One region of the Arthrobacter sp. NicSoilC5 genome, then DNA from elsewhere that is predicted to be linked to it. Evidence: predicted binding sites of a transcription regulator. Region 1 holds the regulator's gene; each other region holds the start of a gene.
The links. Region 1 encodes LexA, which represses DNA repair genes until DNA is damaged. Its sites were predicted from a motif close to TCGAACANNTGTTCGA; they were not measured.

Region 1 (7,785 bases):
CCTCGATGTTGGTTCTTCGGTTTCGGGCAAAGGCGGGTGGAAGTCGGCGCGTTCAGGCAGTGCCGCGGAGCCCCTGGATCAGCCGGCCGGCAGCGTGAGCAGGTAGGCGGCGACCAGCGACATGGCGGCCAGGACGTAAAAGGCCACCTGGGTCCAGAGGGGCTTGCGCTGCTGCCGGAACGAGATGCCGCCGCCAATCAGCAGGCCGGCGAGGCCCGTCAGGAGTACGGGCCACATCTAGGCGTCACTGCCGGCGTCGGCGGCCGGGGCGCCGGAGTCAGCGGCGGCCGGCTTGCGCAGGCCTTCCACCCAGTTGCGCAGGAGCCGCGCACCGGCATCGCCGGACTTTTCGGGGTGGAACTGGGTGGCGCAGAGCGGGCCGTTTTCTACGGCAGCGATGAACGGTCCGCCATGCTCGGACCAAGTAACCAGGGGCGGCGCCATCCGGGGCTGGATGACGTCGAAGTTCCATTCCTGCACGCCGTAGGAGTGCACGAAGTAGAACCGCTCGTTTTCGACGCCGGCAAAGAGTTTCGAGCCTTCGGGGACCTTGACGGTGTTCCAGCCCATGTGCGGAACAACTTCCGCGGGGAGTGCCTCCACCTTGCCGGGCCATTCGCCGATGCCCTGCGCTTCGGTACCGTGTTCGACGCCGGCTTCAAACAGGACCTGCAGGCCCACGCAGATACCAAGGACAGGGCGGCCGCCTGCCACGCGCCGGCCGATGAGCCGGATGCCGTCCACGGCCTTGAGCTCGCGCATCACGGTCTCGAACGCGCCGACGCCCGGCACCACCAGACCGTCCGCGTTCAGCACGTCTTCCGGCTTGGCGCTCAGGACCACTTCCGCGCCGGCACGTTCCAGCGCGCGCACGGCCGAGCGGACGTTCCCGGACCCGTAGTCCAGCACCGTGACCGTGGGCTTGCCCTCCGGCGACGGCAGGCTGCGCGACGCCGACGGGTCGATGATTGCCCCGTCCTTCAGGACCTGCCCGCTCACAGCGCACCCTTGGTGGACGGGATGCCCTCAACCCGGGGATCCGGTTCGACGGCGGCGCGGAGGGCGCGGGCAAAGGCCTTGAACTGTGCCTCGACGATGTGGTGCGGGTCCCGGCCGGCAATCACGTTCATGTGCAGGCAGATGCCGGCGTGCAGGGTGATGGCCTCGAACACGTGGCGGGTCAGGGACCCGGTGAAGTGGCCGCCGATCAGGTGGTATTCCTGGCCCGCCGGCTCACCCCCGTGCACCAGATACGGGCGGCCGGACACGTCCACCACCGCATTGGCAAGGGCCTCATCCAGCGGCACGGTGGCTTCGCCGAACCGGCGGATCCCTGCTTTGTTGCCCAGGGCGGTCCGGAGGACCTCGCCGAAGGTGATGGCGACGTCCTCCACGGTGTGGTGGACGTCGATGTGGGTGTCGCCGGTGGCCTTGACCGTCATGTCGATCAGTGAGTGCTTGCACAGGGCGGTCAGCATGTGGTCGTAGAACGGCACCGAGGTATCGATGTCCGATACGCCGGTTCCGTCGAGGTTGATCTCCACGAGTACGGAGGACTCGCTGGTGGCACGCTCCATGCGGGCGGTCCGGGCAGCAGCCGTATTCGATCCGGTTGGACTCATGGTGAAGGATCCTTAGTGGGAGAAGGAGTGGTTCAAGGCGACCAGCGCCGCAGTATCAAGTCTAGGCGTGAAGCGCGGCGTGGTCGGCAAGGATGCGTTCCAGGGACGTGAGGAAGGCTGTGGTTTCCGCCTCAGTGCCTGCGGTGACCCGGAGGTGGCCGGGGATGCCCACGTCCCGGATGAGCACGCCCGCGTCCAGCAGTTCCTGCCAGACCTGGTGCGGATTTTCCAGGCCGCCAAAGAACACGTAGTTGGAGTCCGACGCGGCGGGCTTGAGGCCCATCCTGGTCAGTTCGGCCACGATGCGGTCCCGCTGCTTCTTAATGTCCTCGACGTCGGCCATGAGCGCTTCGCGGTGTTCGAGTGCGGCCAGGGCGGTGGCCTGGGTGATGGCGGACAGGTGGTACGGCAGGCGGACCAGGCGCAGGGCGTCGGTGACCTCGGGTGCAGCGGCCATGTAGCCGAGCCGGGCCCCCGCCAGGGCGAACGCTTTGCTCATGGTGCGGGACACGATCAGCCGCTCACGGCCGGGCAGGAGCGTCAGCGCGCTGGGCGTTCCGTCGTGCGCGAACTCGTGGTACGCCTCATCGACTATGACGATGGCCTGGCTGTCCGAACCGGCCTCGTAGACGGACTCCACGACGTCCAGCCCAAGTCCGGTCCCGGTGGGGTTGTTGGGCGAGCAGAGGAACACGATGTTCGGCTGCAGTTCCTTGACCTGGCGCGCGGCCGACTCCGCGCTGAGGTCATAGCCCTCCGCGCGCTCCCCGGTGATGTACTGCGTGTCTGTTCCGCTGGCCAGCAGCGGGTACATGGAGTACGTGGGCGGGAAACCCAATGCGGTGCGGCCCGGACCGCCAAAGGCCTGGAGGATCTGCTGGAGGACCTCGTTGGAACCGTTGGCGGCCCACAGGTTGGTTTCATCGAGCCCATGCCCGAGGTATTCGGCCAGGGCCTTCCGGAGCGCGGTGAACTCACGGTCCGGGTAACGGTTTAGACCCGCAGCGGCCTCCGTCACGGCGGCACTGATGGCTGCGCGCACGTCGGCGGGGACACCATGGGTGTTTTCATTGACGTTCAGCAGAATGGGGACGTCCAGTTGGGGCGCCCCGTAAGGGGTCAGGCCGCGGAGGTTGCTGCGGAGGGGAAGCCGGTTCAGACGTTCTAGCTGGTCGTTCACCTGAACAGTTTAGTTGCCGCGGCAACGACCGGAAAATGTGACGGTTCCTGTTCGCCCTCGGCATGTCCCGCGGCGGCCCGCTCCAGGGCTTGCCAGCCAGCCAGGCAGGCCACCCTCGCAGAGGCCACGAACTCAGGGGTGGCGCCGGTCAGTGGGCGGCCGGTCAGTGGGCGGCCGGTCAGTGGGCGGCCGGTCAGTGGGCGGCCGGTCAGTGGGCGGGACAGTCAGTGGGCGGGGACGGTCAGTGAGTGGGGACGAAGAGCTGCTGGCCCGGAAGAACGGTGCCCGCGGCAAGGTTGTTGAGCTGGACGATGTCTGCCACGACGTCCCGGGCGTCCCGGTCCGGAGCGACGGCGCCCGCAATGGCCCACAGCGACTGGCCGGACTGCACGGTCACCGTGACGGTGGGCGTCACGGCAAGGTCGGCGGCCGAATCCGAGGCCTTGGCCGGGGAGTGGAAGAGGCCCGAAAGCGACAGCAGGAGTACAGCCAGGAGCACGAGCGGAACTCCGATCAGGACGATCCTCCCCCGGCGGGTCAGCCGCAGGGGTGCGGACGAAGGTGAAACCTGGTGAAGAGATAAAGCTGACATGAACTAAGCCCTCCTGGACTTGCCGTGCTGCCCGGGTGTCCGCCCGCTGCTGCCTTGCCGCGCATATCGCGCCGTGACTTCTCCCGGCCGCGTATTCGAATGGGGCATCTGCTGGTTAGAACACATGTTCGAACTTTGCATGTTAAGTTTTAGCACCTATCAACGAACAATGTCGAGACTCGCTAGAACAAATGTTTGAAAAAGCAATGTGGCTGGCCTAGTTTTGGAACCACAGAACATCCACCACTGAAGTTGAACAGCAGGGTCTGACAATGACAGTGGGAGTCCTTCCGGCGGCACTGTGCAACAGCGGCACACGGAAGATCCGGCGGCAAGCGAAAGGCATTGGCGAATATGGCAGCAGCAGCCGCCGGGGGCAGGACCGCCCCGCAATCCAAGAGGACAGCCAAGGGCCTGACCCCACGGCAGAAAAAGATCCTCGAAACCATCCAGCGCTCGGTCAACGAGAACGGTTATCCGCCCTCCATGCGCGAGATCGGCGATACCGTCGGCCTTGCGAGCCTGTCCAGCGTGACCCACCAGCTCTCACAGTTGGAGAAGCTGGGTTACCTGCGCCGCGACCCCAAGCGGCCGCGCGCCATGGAAGTGCTGATGCCGCTCACGCTCGACGGCGGGGGCAAAGGCGCCGGCGCGTCTCCTGCGCCGCAGGCTGCGGGCGGCGGCGCCACGGTCACCGAACTGCCCACCGCGCTGGATACGGCCATGGTTCCGCTGGTGGGCCGGATTGCCGCCGGCGGCCCCATCCTCGCCGAACAGCTCGTGGAAGACGTCATGCCGCTGCCCCGCCAGCTGGTGGGCCAGGGCGAACTTTTCATGCTGAGGGTGGCCGGTGACTCCATGGTGGACGCCGCCATTTGCGACGGCGACTGGGTGGTGGTGCGGCGGCAGGCTGACGCTGCCAACGGGGACATTGTTGCTGCCCTGCTGGACGACGAGGCGACCGTGAAGACGTTCCGCCAGCGCGACGGACACACCTGGCTGCTCCCCCAGAACACGCAGTACGAACCAATCCTGGGCGACCACGCCACCATCATGGGCAAGGTCGTCTCAGTCCTGCGTTCGCTCTAGCCTGCGCACGCCTGCGCGGCATCCGCGCAGGCGTTGTCCGGCGGTTTCTCAGGAAGCGTCTGCACCAAGCCGGGTGAGCGCAGCCAGCGCCTTGGCGCGATCGGTGGTGGCCCAGAACGGGGGCAGCGCCCCGCGCAGGAATCCCGCATAGCGTTCGGTGGCCAGCCGTGAGTCCAGGACAGCCACCACCCCTTTGTCCCCGGTAGACCTGATCAGGCGGCCGGCGCCCTGCGCAAGCCGGATGGCCGCGTGGGTGGCGGAAACGGACATGAAGCCGTTTCCCCCTGCCTGCGCCACGGCACGCGAACGCGCCGTCATCAGGGGATCGTCCGGCCGCGGGAAGGGGATGCGGTCTATCACCACCAGCCGGCAGGATCCTCCGGGAACGTCGACGCCCTGCCACAGGGACATGGTTCCGAAGAGGCAGGTGTCCGGTTCGTCGGCGAATTGCTTCACCAGGGCGGTCATGGTCGACTCGCCCTGGCAGAGAACAGTCATATTGAGCTTGGGCCGGAGGGCATCGGCGGCCTCTTCGGCGGCCCGACGCGAGGAGAACAGGCACAGGGCGCCCCCACCGGATGCCTTGATGAGTGCTTCGAGTTCTGACAGCGCTTCCGGTGACACGCCGCGGCCGGGCTTGGGCAGGTGGCCGGCGACGTAGAGGATGCCCTGTTTGGGATAGTCGAAGGGCGAGCCAACATCCACGCCCGTCCAGCTGGGGGCTCCGTCGCCTACCAGGCCCAGTCCCCCGGCCGCCGGTTCAAAGGCGGAGCCAATGGCCAGGGTGGCAGAGGTCAGCACGACGGTATGGTCCGCAAAAAGCCCCTCCCGCAGCCTGCCGGCGACGGACAGCGGGGCTATGTTAATCAGCACCGGTGCACTGTCATCGGGCGGTGAGTATCCCTGGCCGGGGTCGAAGGTGCTGGCGCGGGAAAACCACACCACTTCGCGGTTCTCGCGTGCAGCAATGAGCCTTTCGCAGAGTTCCAGGATGAGCATCAGCCGGGAACGCGCCAGCTGCCGCCCGCCGTCGGCTGTGGTGTTGCTGTCCCCTTTGGAATCGGACAACGCGGCGCGGCACGCTTCACGCAATTGGTCCACGCAGTCGAGCTGTTCATCATTCAGCCCGTTGGGAAGCAGACCGTTCGGCGCGCCGGCAAGAGCCAGCTCCAGGTTGGCAGCTGCGGCGTTCAGGGCATCAACGGTGATGGCGGTATGTTTCCGGGCACCCGAAGCGGCAGCGTGGACCATGGCCACGGACAACTGTCCGGACACGGCGCCAGTGACCCGGTCCTGCAGTTCGTGCGCTTCGTCCACCACCACGACGTCGTATTCGGGCAGGACCGCGAGTCCCTCGAACGCGCTGACGGCCAGCATGGCGTGGTTGGTCACCACCACATCGGCGTCGGCTGCGTCCTGGCGGGCGAGTTCGCTGAAGCATTCGGCGGCCATTGGGCATTTCTGTGCCCCCAGGCATTCCATCGAGGTCACGGAAACCTGGCGCCAGGCACGGTCGGTCACACCCGGCAGGAGCTCGTCCCTGTCGCCGGTGGCTGTCTTTTCAGCCCATTCGCGGAGCCGCACCACTTCCTTGCCAAGCTGCGACGATGGTCCGCCCACGGAAGCAGCGAAATGTGGAACGCTGGTGTCCTCTCCCAGGGAGAAGAGCTGACCTTCCGAGGGTTCCTCTGACGGGAACCCGCCTTCAAGCTTGTGGCGGCAAACGTAGTTGGACCGCCCCTTGACCAGGGCAACCTTGACCGGCCGGTCCAGTGCCGGCGTGATGTTCTTCAGGAGCCGGGGCAGGTCCCTGCCCACAATCTGGGTCTGCAATGCCAGCGTGGCCGTGGACACCAGGGCCGGCTTGTTGCTTTCCAGGGCATGGGCGATAAGCGGCACCAGGTAGGCGAGCGATTTGCCGGTGCCGGTGCCTGCCTGGACCAACAAGTGGTTGCCCGTTTCGATGGCCCGGGCCACCTGGCGGGCCATTTCGTGTTGTCCGGTGCGGCTTTGTCCGCCCATGCCGGCGACGGCGCGGTCGAGCAGTTCAATAACGAACTGCTCGCCCGCCGTCTGCGCAGCTTCGCCGGCCGCGGGGTCAGTCATTGACGACGAATGGTTCCAGTTCAGACGCGAGGCCCTCCCGGACCATCACGGCAGCCCTGGTGCCTGCCTCAACGTGGTCCAGGCTGAGGATTTCGGCGTCGGACTCGTGGAGCTTGCTGAGCAGGTCCCCGCGGTCGTACGGAATGAGCAGCTCCATCTTGACCGATGGCCGGGGAATGGACTCACTGATGGCCATTAGGAGTTCCGGAATGCCCTCCCCCGTCCGGGCGGAGACCACCACGTGCCGCGGCTCGCGCTGCTTCAGCCGTTCCACCACGAAGGGGTCGGCTGCATCGGCCTTGTTCAGGACGATGATTTCCGGCACCTTGCGGGCATCGACTTCGCTGAAGACCTTCCGGACCGCTGCGATCTGCCCTTCGGGGTCAGGGTGCGAAACGTCCACCACGTGCAGGATCAGGTCCGAGTCGGCGACCTCTTCCAGGGTGGAACGGAAGGCTTCCACCAACTGGGTGGGCAGCGAACGGACGAATCCGACGGTGTCGGCCAGGGTGTACCCCAGGCCGTCAGCGGTTTCGGCCTTGCGGACGGTGGGATCCAGCGTGGCGAACAGCGCGTTCTCCACGAGGACACCTGCGTCCGTGAGCCTGTTCAGCAGCGAGGACTTGCCGGCGTTGGTGTACCCGGCGATTGCCACGGAGGGCACTTCGTTACGACGGCGGTTGGCCCGTTTGGTCTCGCGGGCCGGCTTCATGGCGGCAATTTCGCGCCGCAGCTTTGCCATGCGGGTACGGATCCGGCGCCGGTCCAGTTCGATCTTGGTCTCACCGGGACCACGCGAGCCCATGCCGGCAGCAGCGCCGCCCACCTGGCCACCGGCCTGGCGGGACATCGACTCGCCCCAGCCGCGCAGGCGGGGAAGGAGGTATTCCAGCTGTGCCAGTTCCACCTGGGCCTTGCCTTCGCGGCTCTTGGCATGCTGCGCGAAGATGTCCAGGATCAGGGCCGTGCGGTCGATGACCTTGACCTTGACGATGTCCTCAAGGCCGCGGCGCTGGGAAGGTGCCAGTTCGGCGTCCACCACCACGGTGTCCGCGCCGGTGGCCATGACGATGTCCTTCAGCTCCTGGGCCTTGCCGGACCCCAGGAACGTCCCGGGGTCTGGTTTGTCGCGGCGCTGCACCAACCCGTCGAGGACCTCCGAACCGGCGGTCTCGGCGAGGGCAGCGAGCTCACGC
Region 2 (7,785 bases), 1.7 Mb from region 1:
GGCGCGGTGTCCCCAAGGTTCATCTTGAGGATCCGGTGCCCTTCGGCCTCCATGTTCTTGGCGGCCTCAAGGATCGGCCCGCGAAGTTCGTAACGGACGTTCCGGAGTTTGCTGGAGTGTTGCATGGCGCGCATGGTTGATCTTTTCACAAAGCACGACGGCGGGCGGCGGGGGAGGCCACTCCGTGGACGCCTGCTGGCACAACGCACCTTATTCGATAAGTTGTGAACTTGTAGTACTGCCTTCCTGCGGTGGTGCACGGCGGAACCGGAAGGAAGTACCCCACGTGGGCGGTGTGCTGATCGGACTGGCGGTGATCGGCGTCGTCATTGCCGTCGGATACCTTGCCGCGCGCTGCGGCCTGGGCGATGAACCCACCATCAACGCCCTGACCCGTACTGCCTTCTTCATCACCAACCCGGTCCTGCTGTTCACGGTGGTGCTGAAATCGGATCTGTCCGTGGTCTTTTCCGCCTATGTTCCGCTGGCCATGATCACTGCGGCGGCCACCGCGCTGTTATACGTGGCCGCCAGCCGGATCTGGTTCCGGCGGCCCCTGGCTGAGACCGCAGTGGGTGCCATGGCCGGCTCCTACGTCAACGCCAACAACATCGGCATCCCCATCACGCTCTATGCCCTGGGGGATGCCACCCCGGTGGCCCCGGTCCTGCTGGTCCAGCTCCTCCTGTTCGCCCCGCTGGTCCTGACCCTGCTGGACCTCGCGGAAGCCGGCCGGTTCTCGCCCCGGCTGATGCTCACGCAGCCCTTCCGCAACCCCATGATCATCGCCTCGCTCCTCGGTGTGGTCCTGGCGGCGTTCCACGTGGAGCTGCCCGCCCCGGTGATGGCGCCGCTCACCCTGCTGGGCGGTGCTGCTGTCCCGGTGGTGCTGCTGGCTTTCGGCATGTCGCTGCGCGGAACCAGGATGCTCCGGAGCGGCGGCCACACGGCCGAAATCCTCACTGCCACGGCACTGAAGTCCGCTGTGATGCCGGCGGTGGCGTTCGTCGTCGGACGTTTCCTGTTCAACCTGGACCACCACATGCTCCTGGGCGTGGTGCTCATGGCAGCGCTGCCCTCGGCCCAGAACGTGTTCCTGTTCGCCAGCAAGTATGGGCGGGGCGTGGCCGTGGCGCGCGAAACCATCCTGCTTTCCACGGCCGCCGCTGCGCCGGTGCTGGTGCTGGTCGTGTGGCTGCTGGCGGCCTGAAGCGGGCGCGCCGCCCTACCGCCCGGGCCACCGGCCGGGCAAGAATGGGCACATGGAACTTCCCGTGATGCCGCCCGTCCCGCCCATGCTTGCCAAGGCCGTCAGCGGCATCGACGGTATTCCCGGCGGCGGGGACCTCAGCTACGAACCCAAGTGGGACGGCTTCCGGTCGATCATTTTCCGTGACGGCGATGACCTGGAGATCGGCAGCCGCAACGAAAAACCCATGACGCGGTACTTCCCGGAACTCGTGGCCGCGCTCAAGGAGAACCTGCCCCCGCGCTGCGTGGTGGACGGCGAGATCATCCTCGTGGGGGCGTCCGGGAACAGGCTCGACTTCGACACCCTGCAGCAGCGCATCCACCCTGCCGCCAGCCGCGTGAAGCTCCTGGCGGAACAAACCCCGGCAAGCTTTGTGGCCTTTGACCTCCTGGCCCTCGGCGATGAGGACTACACCGGCAGGCCCTTTGCTGAGCGGCGCGCTGCGCTGGAGAAGGCGCTCGCCGCGAGCAAGGCACCAGTGCACCTCACCGCGGCCACCACGGACAAGGACACGGCCGGGCACTGGTTCGAGCAGTTCGAGGGGGCCGGATTGGACGGCATCGTGGCCAAGCGGCTGAACGGCCGGTACGAACCCGACAAGCGGGTGATGTTCAAGGTCAAGCACGAGCGCACCGCGGACTGCGTGGTGGCCGGCTACCGCCTGCACAAGAGCGGCCCGGACGCCATCGGCTCGCTGCTGCTGGGGCTGTACAAGGACGACGGCGGCCTGGCCAGCGTGGGAGTCATCGGCGCCTTCCCGATGAAGCGGCGGCAGGAGCTGTTCCAGGAACTCCAGCCGCTGGTGACCGATTTCGACAACCACCCCTGGGCCTGGGCCAAGCAGGAAGAAGGCGAACGGACCCCGCGGAACGCGGAGGGGAGCCGCTGGAGCGCCGGCAAGGACCTGTCCTTCGTTCCGCTCCGGCCCGAACTGGTGGTGGAGGTCCGCTACGACCACATGGAGGGTGACCGGTTCCGCCACACTGCCCAGTTCAACCGCTGGCGGCCGGACCGGGACCCGGAATCCTGCACCTACGCGCAGCTGGAGGAGCCGGTGAACTTCGACCTCGCCTCGGTGCTGGAGACAGGGCGGTAGCCGGAGACTGGCCCAGTCTTAACGGCCTGGCCCAGTTTTAACGCCGGAGAGCCCGCCATGTGGGGGAATGGCGGGCTCTCCGGCCTGAAAACCGGGCCAGGCTGTACGCGGCGGACGGCCTACTTCAGGCCGAGCTGCTTGGTGGGGATCCGGAAGGATTCCTTTGCGGTCAGGGCCGAGACAGCGGCCACCGCGCAGATGATGGCAGTGAAGATGCTGATCTGGACCCAGCCGCCGGGCTTGATGCCGCCCATGGCAGCCACGATGGCGGGCGCGAACCCTGCCATCAGGAAGCCCAGCTGGGTTCCGATGGCCAGGCCGGAGAACCGGACCTTGGTGCTGAACATTTCGGCGTAGAAGGAAGGCCAGACGGCGTTGGCCGCCGCGTAGCCGCACGAGAAGTAGCCGATGGCGGCCAGGAACATCAGCGGGACGCTGTGGGACTCCAGGCTCAGCAGGAAGACGGGGGTGAGGACCGCGCTGGCCAGGGCGCCGTAGATAAAGACGGGCTTGCGGCCGATCTTGTCGGCCAGCATTCCGAAGAGCGGCTGGGTGCCCAGGGCCACGATGTTGGCGGCAACGACCAGCCACAGGGTGGTGGTGCCGTCCACGCCGGCAACGGTCTTGGCGTAGCTGATGGCCAGGGTGCCGAAGACGGTGGAGACGGCGGCGATGAAGGCGCAGCAGATCACGCGGAGCACGTCGCGCCAGTGGCCCTTGAGCAGGTCTGCCACGGGCAGCTTGGCGATCTGTGCGTTCTTCCGGGCTTCCTCGAAGGCGGGCGGCTCGTGCAGGGTGCGGCGGATGAGGAACGCCACCACAACCACCGCGGCGCTCAGCCAGAACGGGATGCGCCAGCCGATGCCGAACTTGATCTCGTCCGGCAGGGCCAGGACGGGGATGAACACCAGGGCTGCGAGGATCTGGCCGCCCTGGGTGCCGGTGAGGGTCCAGGAGGTGAAGAAGGAGCGGCGGTTGTCCGGGGCATGCTCCAGGGTCATGGAGGAGGCGCCGGCCTGCTCGCCTGCCGCGGAGAGGCCCTGGCAGAGGCGGGCCAGCACCAGCAGCGCCGGAGCCCACCAGCCGACCGTACGGAAGTCGGGCAGGCAGCCGATGACGAAGGTGGAAGCACCCATGAGCACCAGGGTGAACATCAGGACTTTCTGCCGGCCCACCCGGTCGCCGAAGTGGCCCAGGATGATGGCGCCGATGGGACGTGCCACGTACGCGAACCCGAAGGTTGCGAAGGACATGATGGCGGCGTTGGCATCGGCGTTGGGGAAGAAGACCGTGGGGAAGATCAGTGCTGCGGCCGAGCCGAAGATGAAGAAGTCATAGTATTCGACGGCGCTGCCCAGGAAGCTGGCGAGGGCGGCCTTCTTGGGTGTCCCGGCGGAGGTGAGGGCACCCGCCCCTGCGGACGGAAGTGTCTTGCTCATGGTGTTCCTTTGGTGTGACGACATTGTCGCGGATGAATCTGGGGGGGCGCAGCCGCCGATGCCTTGGTGCGGGCGGGGGATGCGGCTGGAGTCCGGTGCAAAGACCCGGCAGTTGTAGCCACATGGTGGGAGCTACTTTTGCGATACAGAAACTATGACTGTGAGGGCAGTCACCTGTCAAGAAAATAATCACCATCTAGAAATAGCTCTCACATTGTGGCAACATCGAATGCATGAGTGTGAACCAAACCACAGCGGTCAATGAAGAATCCGCTGCCGCCGCCCGCGCCGGAGAGCCCGTGAATGCCATGCCGCCGGAAGGCAAAGTGGGCGCCCGTCCCGCCGACCGCACGGACATGGTGGGCAAGGCCCTGGGGCTGCTGGTCCTCCTGGGTGATGAACCCCGCGGTGCCAGTGCCGCAGAAATTTCCCGCCGCGCCGAACTTCCCTTCAGTACCACCTACCGCCTGCTGGGCTCCCTGACCCGCGACGGCTTTGTCGACTACGAGCCGGACGGCCGCCGCTACCACCTGGGCCTGCGGATCTTCCAGCTGGGGCAGCGCGTCTCCAACCACCATGGCTTCGCGGGTACGGCCATGCCCATTCTCCGCCGGGTCACCGAGCAGACCGGCGAGGCGACCATCCTCAGCGTCCGCGACGGCCTGCACCACCTGACCGTCAGCAAGGTGGACGGGCCGCAGACCTTCCGTGTGACCAGTGACCCCGGCCACCTCGGCTCGCTCTCGACCACCGCCGTGGGCAAGGCCCTGGTGGCTTTTGCCGAGGATGCGGAACGGGAAAAGCTGCTGGCGGAGCTCCCGCTGGAGGCGCTGACTGACAAGTCCGTGACGGACCGCCGCGCTTTCCGGGCTGAGATCGAAAAGGTCCGCCGGCAGGGTTACGCCGTCATGGACGAGGAGAACGAGGCGGGGATGCGTGCCGTGGCCGTGCCGCTGCTCAACGACCAGGGGCACGCCTTCGCCTCGCTGGCAACTGCCGTGCCGGTCTTCCGGCTGGACCTGGAGGGGCTGGTGGCGCACGTTCCCCTGCTCCAGGAAGCCGCCGCCGAACTGGCGGCCAGGCTGCCGCAGCGATAGCACCAAGGGGCCAGCAACCGTCCCCGGGGCGACCCTTTTGTTCGCATGAAGAACAATAGTGCGATAAGTGAACATTTGTTGTACCGTAATCCCTATCACCCCGCAGCGCGGCCGAGTTCCGCGCCTGCCCGGTGCCGTACCAAAGGAGCTGCACGCATGAGCAATCGAACTGAGTCCTACCTTGTAGGGCTGGTTGGTGATGGCGTTACGCCATCGCTCACGCCGCCCATGCACGAACGGGAAGGTGACGTGCAGGGCCTGCGCTACCTGTACCGTCCCATCGACCTGCTGGAACTGGGGCTGACCGGGGAATCGGTGGGCGCCATCCTGGACAGTGCCCGCATCCTGGGCTTCAACGGCCTGAACATCACCCATCCCTGCAAGCAGCTGGTCCTGCAGCACCTGGATGAGGTCAGCCCGGACGCGCGCCGCCTCGGTGCCGTCAACACCGTGGTCATCCGGGACGGCCGCTTCATCGGCCACAATACCGACTTCTCCGGCTTCGCCGCCGCCCTCGCCTCCGGCCTTCCCGGCGCCCGGCTGGACCGCGTGGTGCAGCTCGGCGCGGGCGGTGCCGGGTCCGCCGTCGCCTATGCCCTGCTCAGCGCAGGCGTTAAATCCCTGGACCTGGTGGACATGGACCCCGCCAGGGCCACCGCACGGGCTGCCGAGCTGCAGGGCTTTTTCCCGGACAGCACCGTCACGGCCCGCACCACGGCGGAGCTGCCGCAGCTGATGCCGCTGGCCGATGGCCTGGTGCACTGCACACCCGTTGGAATGGCAGCCCACCCCGGCGTCCCGCTGGACCTTGACCTGCTCGAGCCCCGGCACTGGGTGGCGGACATCGTCTACCGCCCGATCGACACCGAACTGGTCCGCGGCGCCCGCGCCAAGGGCTGCGAGGTCCTGGATGGCGGCAGGATGGCAGTGGGCCAGGCCGCCGACGCGTTCCGGATCTTCACCGGCCTGGACGCCGACCCGGAGCGCATGCGCTCGCACTTCCTGGAGCTTGTGGCCGCCGAGGAGGTGACCGCCTGATGCGCACCGGAATCGCCACGGTCTGCCTCTCCGGCACCCTGAAGGAAAAGATGCAGGCCTGCGCCATCGCCGGCTTTGACGGCATCGAGATCTTCGAGCAGGACCTGGTCACCTCACCGCTCAGCCCCGAAGACGTGCGGAAGATGGCAGCGGACCTGGGGCTCGGCCTGGACCTGTACCAGCCCTTCCGCGACTTCGACGGCGTCACCCCGGACCTGCTGAAGGCCAACCTCCGCCGCGCCGAGGCCAAGTTCAAGCTCATGGCCCGCCTGGGCATGGACACCATCCTGGTGTGCTCCAACGTTGCCACCGCCACCATTGACGACGACGCCGTCCGCGCCGAACAACTGGCACAGCTCGCAAACCTGGCGGGGGACCACGGCGTCAAGGTGGCCTATGAGGCCCTGGCCTGGGGCAAGTACGTCAACGACTACGAGCACGCCTACCGCCTGGTGGAGATGGTGGACCACCCCAACCTGGGAACCTGCCTGGACTCCTTCCACATCCTGTCCCGCGACTGGGACACGGCGCCGATCGAGGACATCAACCCGGACAAGATCTTCTTCGTCCAGGTGGCGGACGCCCCCAAGCTCTCCATGGACGTCCTGTCCTGGAGCCGTCATTACCGCGTCTTCCCGGGCGAGGGGCAGTTCGAGCTGGCCAAGTTCATGGGCCATGTGGTCCGCGCCGGCTACACCGGACCCGTGTCGCTGGAGGTCTTCAACGACGTCTTCCGCCAGTCGGACGTCGAGCGCACCGCGGTGGATGCCATGCGGTCCCTGATCTGGCTGGAGGAGCAAAGTGCCAAATGGCTCGCCGGCGCCGAAGCCGCGCCCGGCAACGCAGCCGCGCTCCGCCGTCGTTATCCCATGGAACTTGCCACGCTGCCCAAGGTCAACGAACCTGCCGGCTTCAACTTTGCCGAGGTCAAGGCGGACGATACCGCCCAGCTGGAGAAGCTCCTGGGCCAGCTCGGGTTCCAGTTCGAGGGCCGCCACCGCACCAAGGACGTCCAGCTGTGGACCATGGGGCAGGCCCGGGTGATCATCAACGAGCAGGCCGCGCAGCACGCCGAGCCGGCCATTGCCGCGCTGGGGTTCGACGTCGATTCCCCCGTGATTGCCTCCGCGCGGGCCCAGCAGCTCAAGGCCCCCGTGGTGGCCCGCAAGGTCCAGGCGGACGAGGAAGTGTTCCAGGGCATCTCCGCCCCGGACTCCACCGAGATCTTCCTCTGCCAGGGCAGCCCGGACGGAACCGCGGCGTGGACGCACGAATTCGGGGAAGGGCTGGAACACCCTTCGGCAGGAGCGAGGGCGGTCATCGACCACGTCAACCTGGCCCAGCCGTGGCAGCACTTTGACGAGGCTGTCCTCTTCTACACCAGCGCCCTGGCCCTGGAGCCCCAGCCGTTCGCCGAGGTACCCAGCCCCAGCGGCCTGGTCCGGTCCCAGGTCATGCAGACCTCCGACGGCGCCGTGCGGCTCGTGCTCAACCTGGCACCCATCCAGCAGGCACGGAACCAGGCCCGCAAGACCTATCAGGAACACATCGCCTTCGCCGTGGAGGACTTGGTGGCTACCGCCCGGGCCGCCCGGGACCGCGGCCTGGAATTCCTGCAGATCCCGGCCAATTACTACGAGGACCTGGACGCGCGGTTCGACCTGGAACCGGGATTCCTGGCCACGCTGCAGGAACTCAACCTGCTGTTCGACCGGGATGCCGAGGGCGAGTTCCTGCACTTCTACACCGCCACCGTGGGCAGCGTGTTCTTCGAAATGGTCGAACGCCGCGGCGGCTACGACGGCTACGGCGCCCCGAACGCCCCGGTGCGGCATGCGGTCCAGTACGACTCGCTGCACCGCA
Region 3 (7,785 bases), 1.5 Mb from region 1:
CGGAAGTGGCGATCGTCAAAGGCAATGAGCTGGACCGGTATTCGCTGGGCGGGCTCCGCGGCCTGGGCGTGGGCATCGAAATCGACGACTTCGGGACCGGCTACTCGTCCATCAGCTACCTTCGCCGGCTGCCGGTGGACCGGGTCAAAGTGGACCGGTCACTGATCACCGGGCTGGAGAGCGACCCCAGCCAGCCCGCGCTGGTGGCGGCAGTCCTGCAGCTGGTGCGGGCGTGCGGGCTGGAAGCGGTGTGGGAGGGCGTCGAAACGGCGGAGCAGGCAGAAATCCTCCGCGGCCTGGGTTGCCGCAGCGCCCAGGGCTACTACTTCAGCCGGCCTGTTCCCCCCGACCAGATTCCGGAACTGCTGGCTGACCAGCAGGAAAGCGCTAACCAGTAACGCAAAAACTACTGCACTTTCGTGGCCGCCGTTATACGATCAGCGTGCGGTGTCTGGTTTTTCGCCGCCTCTGAAATCAGGTTGGCAGCACCGTTCTTTTATAAGGCGTTTGGAAATTTGAACATTATGGGGCCATCGGGTCATTACTTCGTCAACTGGGGGCGTTGCTAATGTCGGTTCGGGTACAGGCATGGGGAATTATCGCCGCCGTGCTGGCGGATACGGATCCTGCGGGAACCGCTGTGCGGCAGCGGCTGAGCAACAGCCTCGATGAGAATCCCGGCGTGCCGGAACGGGCCCTGCTGGAGTATCTCCTCGAGACCCGGCGCAGCGACGCCACCATGACGGACACATTGGAAGCCGCGAAGGATATGCGGCTCACGCCGCCCGCGCTCCCGCCGCAGTTTGCGGAGCAGCTGGATGCCATCCGCAGCGCGTCCCGGATCAGCACCCTGCTTGAGAACCAGATGCTGATGACCGCGTTCCAGCCCATCTACGGGCTGGAAGGAAGAACCGTGGTGGGCGCAGAGGCGCTGTCCCGGTTCGTCAGCGACGACGGCGCAGCCGCGGAGCTGTGGTTTGCCGAGGCCGCCGCGGTGGGCCTGGGCGCCAACCTCGAGTTCTCCGCGCTGGGATCGGCGGCAGCGGCCGCGAAGGACCTGCCCGAGGACCTGTACGTGTCCCTCAACATTTCCCCCACGTCCTGCCTGGACCCGCGGCTGCCGGAGCTCTTCGACCACATTGAATTGCCCATCCACCGGGTGGTGCTCGAATTGACCCAGGACATTCCCGAAGAGGAATACCTGCAATTCCTTTCCGCGATCAATCCGCTGCGGGAAAAGGGCCTGCGCATTGCCGTCGACGACACCCACACCGGCGCCGGCGCGCTGAGCCGCATGGTCCACCTGAGGCCCGACTTCCTCAAGGTGGGCCGCAACGTGATCGGCGACGTCGACAAGGACGGCCTCCAGCGTGCGCTGGCTGCATGCCTGGTGGACTTCACCGACCAGGTTGGCATCACCCTGGTGGCCGAGGGCATCGAAACGGTGGGCGAACTCAAGGTCCTCACGGAACTGGGCATCAGCGCCGGCCAGGGCTACCTGCTGGGCCGGCCGTCGGTGCGGCCCAAGGACTGGGCCAGCTGGAACACGCGCCTCGACATGGACGGCCTGGAGCGCCACCTGGCCGGGCCGGGGGAACCTCGCGCCACCACCCGGGGAACAGAGTCGTCCTGAGAACCTGACGCAGTCAGCGGGGCGGCGGGCAGCATGCGCCGCCCCGCTGCACGTCCGGGCCCTATTCGGAGTGGCCCTGGTCCCTGCTCATCTGGCCCTCCGCCGGCGGCGTCTCTCCCGGCGGGACTCCCCCGCCCGGTTCCAGGCCGGTGACATTGCCTTCCAGCGGATCCGGGTTCGGCGAGCCGGCCGCCTCCCGGCTGCGCTGCTCCGCCGGACGGGGCTGGGCGGCGCCCACCTCTTCCTTACCCGGGCGGTCGGGGTTCGCGGGGTCATTTTCCGGATGGTAAGTGCTCATAGCCTTTCCTTTCCTCTCCGGCTGCGGTTCGGTTCCCCAGCACTGGACTAATTGTAAGCATGCTGATAATTCTGGAGGAGTAGGGCCGGCACGCCGCTGGGGCGGCCGGCACGCAACGCCGGAAGGAGCAGTCACATGGGTATCGGCGACAGCATTGGCAAGGCAGCAAAAAACGCCATGGAGGACCTGGCCGGGACATCCAAGCCGACGGAGAAAACGGACGTGCCGGACCCGGCAGATCCCAACGACGACGTGGAGGTCCACTCGTCCCTGAGCGAAGGCTCAAACGCGATTGAGGCGGAGAAGCAGAAGGCGCCCGGCCTCAAAACCGGGGCCGCCCCTGGGCCGGTCTCCAACAGCCCGCTGGGCGGCGACGCCGACAACGACAAGGCGCACAACAGCAGGGCGCACGGCGAGCGGGAGCAGAACGGCACAACGGACGACGCCGGCCTGGCCGGGGACGCCACGGCGCCCACCGCAACAGACCAGGGCTAGGCGCCCGGGAACAGGCCGGGGGCTAGGCAGCCGGGAGCAGGCCAGAGGCTAGGCAGCCGGGCCGGGCGCCCGGTTAGCCTGCCCGGGCTTCTCCGGCCACTGGCCTCGGGCGCGCAGCACGTCGCGGAGCAGGTCCGCCCGGTCGGTGACGATGCCGTCCACCCCCAGCTGGAGGAGCCGGTGCATCTCGCCGGCATCGTTGATGGTCCACACATGAACCACCAGGTCCAGGTCATGCGCCCGCCGGATGAAACCGGTGGTGACTACAGGCACCCGCCCATAGCGGACGGGCACTTGCAGAGCATGCACGTCCCGGAGCACCCGGCGCATGAGCCACCGGAACGCCGGACGTGGAAGCGCAGGCCCCAGCAAGGTGAAGAGGGCGCTCGAGGCCACTCCAGCGGACGAAGCCACAGGCTGGCTGAGCAGTTTCAGCACCGCGCGCCGCCGGCGGTCCGAAAAGCTGGTCACCAGAACGCGGTGGTGCACCTGGTGCCGCTCGATCGCGGCAGCGGTGCTGCGGACCGAGCCCCAGTCCTTGACGTCGAGGTTCAGCCGCGCTTCGGGAAGCTGGGTGACCAGTTCGTCGAACGTGGGGATGGGCTCGCGGCCGTTGATCCGCGCCCTGGCCACGTCCGCGGCCGGAAGTTCCGCCACCCGGCCCCTGCCGTCCGTGACCCGGTCCAGGGTTTCGTCATGGAAGAGCAGCAGCACGCCGTCCGCCGTCGTGTGCACATCCGTTTCAAGGTAGCGGAAGCCGAGGTCGACGCCGGCGCGGAACGCGGCCATGGAGTTTTCCAGGCCCTCAGCCGAAAATCCGCGGTGCGCCATGGCGATGGGAAGCTGCCGCCCGGCGTCGTCAGGGTGCTCAAAGAAAGGCAGGCTCACACTGCGAGCCTACCGCCCCCACCATGAGTGAAACCCACCGTCAATCCAGGCAGGCGGTCTCTCCGCAGGGAAGGATGTCCACGCCGTCGCCGCAGTGCAGCAGGGTCCGCCCACGGCCGGCGTCCAGGTGGACCCATACCGCGGTGTGGTCCGCCGTGACGGTGTCCACCACGCCGCCTGCCTCGAATCCGGGCGCGAACAGGACCCGGACCCGGTCACCCTGGCGCAACTGTTTCCAGTGCGGAGCGGGCGTTGCTTTGCGCTGCGGCGCATCGGCCGCGTGCTGCCTGACGTTTCGTGCCATCGTTGCCCCCTTCGAGCCGGCGGGAGGGTGCCTGCTCTCCACGCTTCACGCTACGCAGGGAAGGTAAACGCCAGGTGAGCGCAAGCTGTGAAAATGGGGGTGCCGGGTCCGGGACAGCCCGGGCGTCAGGAAAACTGGACGCCCAAGGCAGCGAGCCGGGCCTCCAAAACCTGGGCCACGCCGTCGTCGTCAAAATGCGGCGCCTGCTGCCCGGCCGCGCGAATGGCTTCCGGATGGCCGCTGGCCATCGCGTACCCATGACCGGCCCAGCGGAGCATCTCGATGTCGTTGGGCATGTCACCGAAGGCCACCACGTCTGCGGCGTCGATGCCCAGTGCGCCTGCGTATTCTGCAAGCGTGACGGCCTTGTTCACGCCGGGCAGCGACAGTTCCAGCATCGCAACGCCCGGGGAGGAGTGGGTGGTGGCGGCCAGATGTTCGACGGCGGGCGCCACCTCGGCGAGGAAATCGTCCGGGGTGCCGTCGCGGACGATGGCGAGGAACTTGACCACGGAGTCATCGTCCGTGAGGGTTTGCTTCAGCGGCGCCGGGGTGAATTCGGCGAGAAGTTCGCTGGAGTCGTTTTCGATGAAGCCCGGTTCCAGGTGGAATCCGGTGAGCGTTTCCGCGGCGAACAGCGCAGCCGGGCGGAGCCCCTTGATGATGCGGCGGGCTTCCAGGACGGTCTCGATGGCCAGTGTGCGGGCGGAGACCAGGCGGTCCGCTTCAAGGTCCCACACGACGGCACCATTGGAGCAGATCACCCGGCCGGTGTGGCCCAGCTGTTCCTCCAGGGGGTGCAGCCAGCGGGGCGGGCGTCCGGTCACAAACACCAGTTCGACGCCGGCATCCCGGCAGGCGTGGAAGGCACGGATGGTGCGGTCACTGATTTTTCCGTCGTGTCCGAGGATCGTTCCGTCAATATCGCTTGCTACCAACCGCATCCTGCAAGTCTACGTGGGCGGTTGGCTCCCGTGCGCCGATTCCACGGACAGGAGCCGGGCGTAGTTCAGGCACATGCTTAGGCTTTCATCGGCCGGGGCGCTGGTGCCCTTGAGGACTACCGGGGCGCCGGCGGCAAGACGCTGGCCGCCGGGCATTACCAGCGTTTCAGCGTCGAAACTGGTTCCTTCGGGGAAGATCAGGGTGTAATCGTTCCCGTCGGCAGCCTGCAGGATGACGCATCCGGCCCCGTCCCTGTCCATGTGGCCCTTGAGCTCCACCTCGGGTCCCGTTGCGGACGTCTGACTGGAGCGGACCACGGCCTTCAGCCCATCCGTTCCCGGCAGCACCGTGGTGGGAGGCTTCGCGGAGGCCGGCACCAGCCGGAAGGCGTAACGGCCCTCTGCTCCGCCTTCCGGAGTCATGACGAAGTCCACTCCCCGGACGGCGAGCGCCACCTGCGTTTTGAAGATGTTCCCGTCACAGGGGACCTGCAGCGGGGGAAGGACTTCGGCGCCGGCCTGGCTGGCAAGCGAAACCTCTGCCGTCACCGGACCCTCGCAGGTGAAATGCACCTCATAGCCACCCGGTTCCGCGCCAGTGAATCCGAAGCTGACCGTGGTGTTCGAGCTGGTGGAACCGGCGAACTCGCCGGGCAACCTGGGCTGCAGTTGCTCTTGGGACCACTGGCGCATGTCTTCCACCCCGGAAGCACGCGGATCGGCGCCGGGCTGGGCGGCAGCGGTGGCCGGGGGCGGCGGCACTGGAGCCTGCCCCTCGGGTACCTCGCTGTACGCGCACCCCGCCAGTCCCGGCGTCATCGCCGCCGCAATCCACCAAAGCCGTACCAACCGCATCGTTTCCCCCCAGAGCAGACAGTGGCCTGATTCTAGTCCCCCCGAGCGGGACTGCCCGTTGTCAGCCCTCGGGGCTACACTGAAACTATCGAACATATTTTCGAATAAAGGTGTGTTGTGGGCGTTATTGTCGGTCCCCGCGTGATAGACGCGGGCGCCTCGTTGTTCTCGGTGCTGATTTCCCCGGTCGCGGTGGCGGCGGGCTTTCCGTCGCCGGCACAGGACTACTTCGACGGCCGGATCGACCTGAACGCGCACCTGATCAAGGACATCACCAGCACCTTCGTGGTCCGGGTGACGGGGGATTCCATGGAGGGTGCCGGCATCAGCGACGGGGACGAACTGATCGTCAACCGTGCCCTCGAGCCCAGGGACGGGGCCGTGGTGATCGCCGTCCTGGACGGGGAACTGACGGTCAAGCGCTTGCGCATCACCCGCACTGGCGTGGTGCTGCAGGCGGAGAACCCCAAGTACCCGGACATCCACGTGCCCGCACTGTCCGAGCTGACCATCTGGGGCGTTGCCACCAGGTGCCTGCACCATGTCTGAGCTGCCCGCGCCTGCGGATCAGCATGGCTAAGCCAGTCCACATGCGGCAGATGCCGCAGATCGCGCACGTGGACGTCAATTGCTTCTACGCCTCCGCCGAGCGCGCCTTCGACCCCTCCCTGGAAGGGCGGCCGCTGGTGGTGCTCTCCAACAATGACGGCTGCGCCGTGACCCGCTCCCCGGAAGCGAAGGCACTGGGCATCGCCACGGGCGAACCGTGGTTCAAACTCGCGCCGCGGGCCAAGGAGTGGGGCCTGGTGGCAAAATCCAGCAACTATGAGCTGTACGGCGACATCAGCTCCCGCGTAATGGAACTGCTGGGCAGGTACTCGGCCTGGCTGGAGGTCTACAGCATCGACGAGGCATTCCTGGGCGTCAAGGGCACCCCGGACGAGCTGCTGTCCCTTGGCCGGAGGATGAAAGAGGCGGTCCGGCGGCACGTGGGGGTTCCCGTGTGCGTTGGCATCGCCCCCACTAAAACCCTGGCGAAACTCTGCAATAAATGGGCCAAGAACAATCCCGCCTTTGGCGGAGTCTGCCTGTGGGAATCCGTTCCGGCTGACGTGCGGGAGGGTTTGATGTCCCGGCTTCCTGTCGATGAGATCTGGGGCATTGCCGGGCGGCTCACAAAGCGCCTCAATGTGCTGGGCATCGTCACTGTCCAGGACCTTGTCCGGGCGGATCCGGTAATGATCAGGGATAAGTTCTCGGTGGTGCTGATGCGCACGGTCCTGGAACTGCGGGGCACCCCCTGCATCCCGATGGAAGAAGAGCGCATCGGCCGCGACCAGCTGATTTTTTCCCGCTCTTTCGCCACCCCTGTGACCACCGCCGCCGGACTTCGGGAGGTGCTCAGCATCTACGGGCAGCAGGCGAGCGCCAGGCTCTCAAAGCACGGGCTGCAGGCAAAGGTCCTGACGGCGTTTGCTGCCACGTCCCCCTTCCGGGACCACGAGCAGGCGTACCCATCGGTGTGCGTCGCGCTGCCCATGCCCACGGCGGATCCGCTGCTGCTCACCAGGGCGGCGCACGCGCTGCTGCCCAGCATCCGGGACGGACTCAAATACGCCAAGGCGGGGCTGATGCTCACCGACCTGCGGCCCACGGGGAACCAGCCGCCCCTGGAGCCATTCGAGAACCGGCATGAGGAACGCGGCATCGGGCCGCTGCTTGAGGATGTGAGCCGCCGCTTCGGGCGGGGCACCATCGGGCTGGGGCACGCGGGCATCAGGTCCGGGCTGGACTGGACCATGAAACGTGACATGCGCTCGCCCCGCTATACGACGCACTGGGACGAGCTGCCCTTGGTCAAGGCGGCGTGAGGGGTCAGGCGCCTGAAGAGCTCAAGGCGGCCTGGGGCTGCAAGGCGGCCTGGGGCCGACGGTTCCCGCCGCCGGACGCTGGGCCGGCGGCGGGGACGCGGGGTTGCTAGACGCGGGACCTGCCACGGACGAAGTGGAAGATCAGGACCACCACTGCGACAACCAACAGAATGTGGATCAGGCCGCCGCCAATGTTCGCGAGCAATCCGAGAAGCCAGAGAACGGCGATGATGATGGCAATCCAAAGCAACATGAGAGTCTCCTTGATTAGTTTTACAAAATCCCCATGCCGTGCACGTACCCACAATGCGGCACGCGAATCACGGCCCGCACCTGCTGATGGCTTCCACGGCCGCCGTTGCGTCCCGACTGCGGACAGGGCCCCCTCCGCCGGACCTCCGAACAGCGTCCCCGCACGACGATTTTTGACGCCGCACTACGCCGCGTTGAGCGTTCGCGTCGCCGCATGAACGCCCGCTACGGGGTTGATTGTGGGG

Region 2: a site for LexA is predicted at 4,952-4,967, ahead of LDO22_RS13450 (shikimate dehydrogenase). Genes of this name have one in related genera too.
Region 3: a site for LexA is predicted at 5,506-5,521, ahead of umuD (translesion error-prone DNA polymerase V autoproteolytic subunit). Genes of this name have one in related genera too.

What each region holds. Positions count from the first base shown of each region.
Region 1 covers NZ_AP024660.1:4,608,974-4,616,758, reverse strand. Annotated here, with positions in the region: gene LDO22_RS21415 (hypothetical protein) at 79-237, opposite strand; gene hisH (imidazole glycerol phosphate synthase subunit HisH) at 238-999, opposite strand; gene hisB (imidazoleglycerol-phosphate dehydratase HisB) at 996-1,622, opposite strand; gene LDO22_RS21400 (histidinol-phosphate transaminase) at 1,684-2,802, opposite strand; gene LDO22_RS21395 (LysM peptidoglycan-binding domain-containing protein) at 3,044-3,394, opposite strand; gene lexA (transcriptional repressor LexA) at 3,749-4,483, shown strand; gene LDO22_RS21385 (ATP-dependent DNA helicase) at 4,532-6,589, opposite strand; gene hflX (GTPase HflX) at 6,582-7,785, opposite strand, start outside.
Region 2 covers NZ_AP024660.1:2,870,244-2,878,028, reverse strand. Annotated here, with positions in the region: gene LDO22_RS13475 (pyridoxal phosphate-dependent aminotransferase) at 1-134, opposite strand, end outside; gene LDO22_RS13470 (AEC family transporter) at 287-1,210, shown strand; gene LDO22_RS13465 (ATP-dependent DNA ligase) at 1,263-2,348, shown strand; gene LDO22_RS13460 (MFS transporter) at 2,468-3,787, opposite strand; gene LDO22_RS13455 (IclR family transcriptional regulator) at 4,021-4,884, shown strand; gene LDO22_RS13450 (shikimate dehydrogenase) at 5,041-5,922, shown strand; gene LDO22_RS13445 (sugar phosphate isomerase/epimerase and 4-hydroxyphenylpyruvate domain-containing protein) at 5,922-7,785, shown strand, end outside.
Region 3 covers NZ_AP024660.1:3,123,772-3,131,556, reverse strand. Annotated here, with positions in the region: gene LDO22_RS14675 (EAL domain-containing protein) at 1-398, shown strand, start outside; gene LDO22_RS14670 (EAL domain-containing protein) at 569-1,633, shown strand; gene LDO22_RS14665 (DUF6480 family protein) at 1,695-1,931, opposite strand; gene LDO22_RS14660 (hypothetical protein) at 2,067-2,426, shown strand; gene LDO22_RS14655 (glycerophosphodiester phosphodiesterase family protein) at 2,475-3,257, opposite strand; gene LDO22_RS14650 (hypothetical protein) at 3,355-3,618, opposite strand; gene LDO22_RS14645 (HAD family hydrolase) at 3,744-4,562, opposite strand; gene LDO22_RS14640 (hypothetical protein) at 4,572-5,381, opposite strand; gene umuD (translesion error-prone DNA polymerase V autoproteolytic subunit) at 5,535-5,966, shown strand; gene LDO22_RS14630 (Y-family DNA polymerase) at 5,990-7,288, shown strand; gene LDO22_RS14625 (lmo0937 family membrane protein) at 7,395-7,541, opposite strand.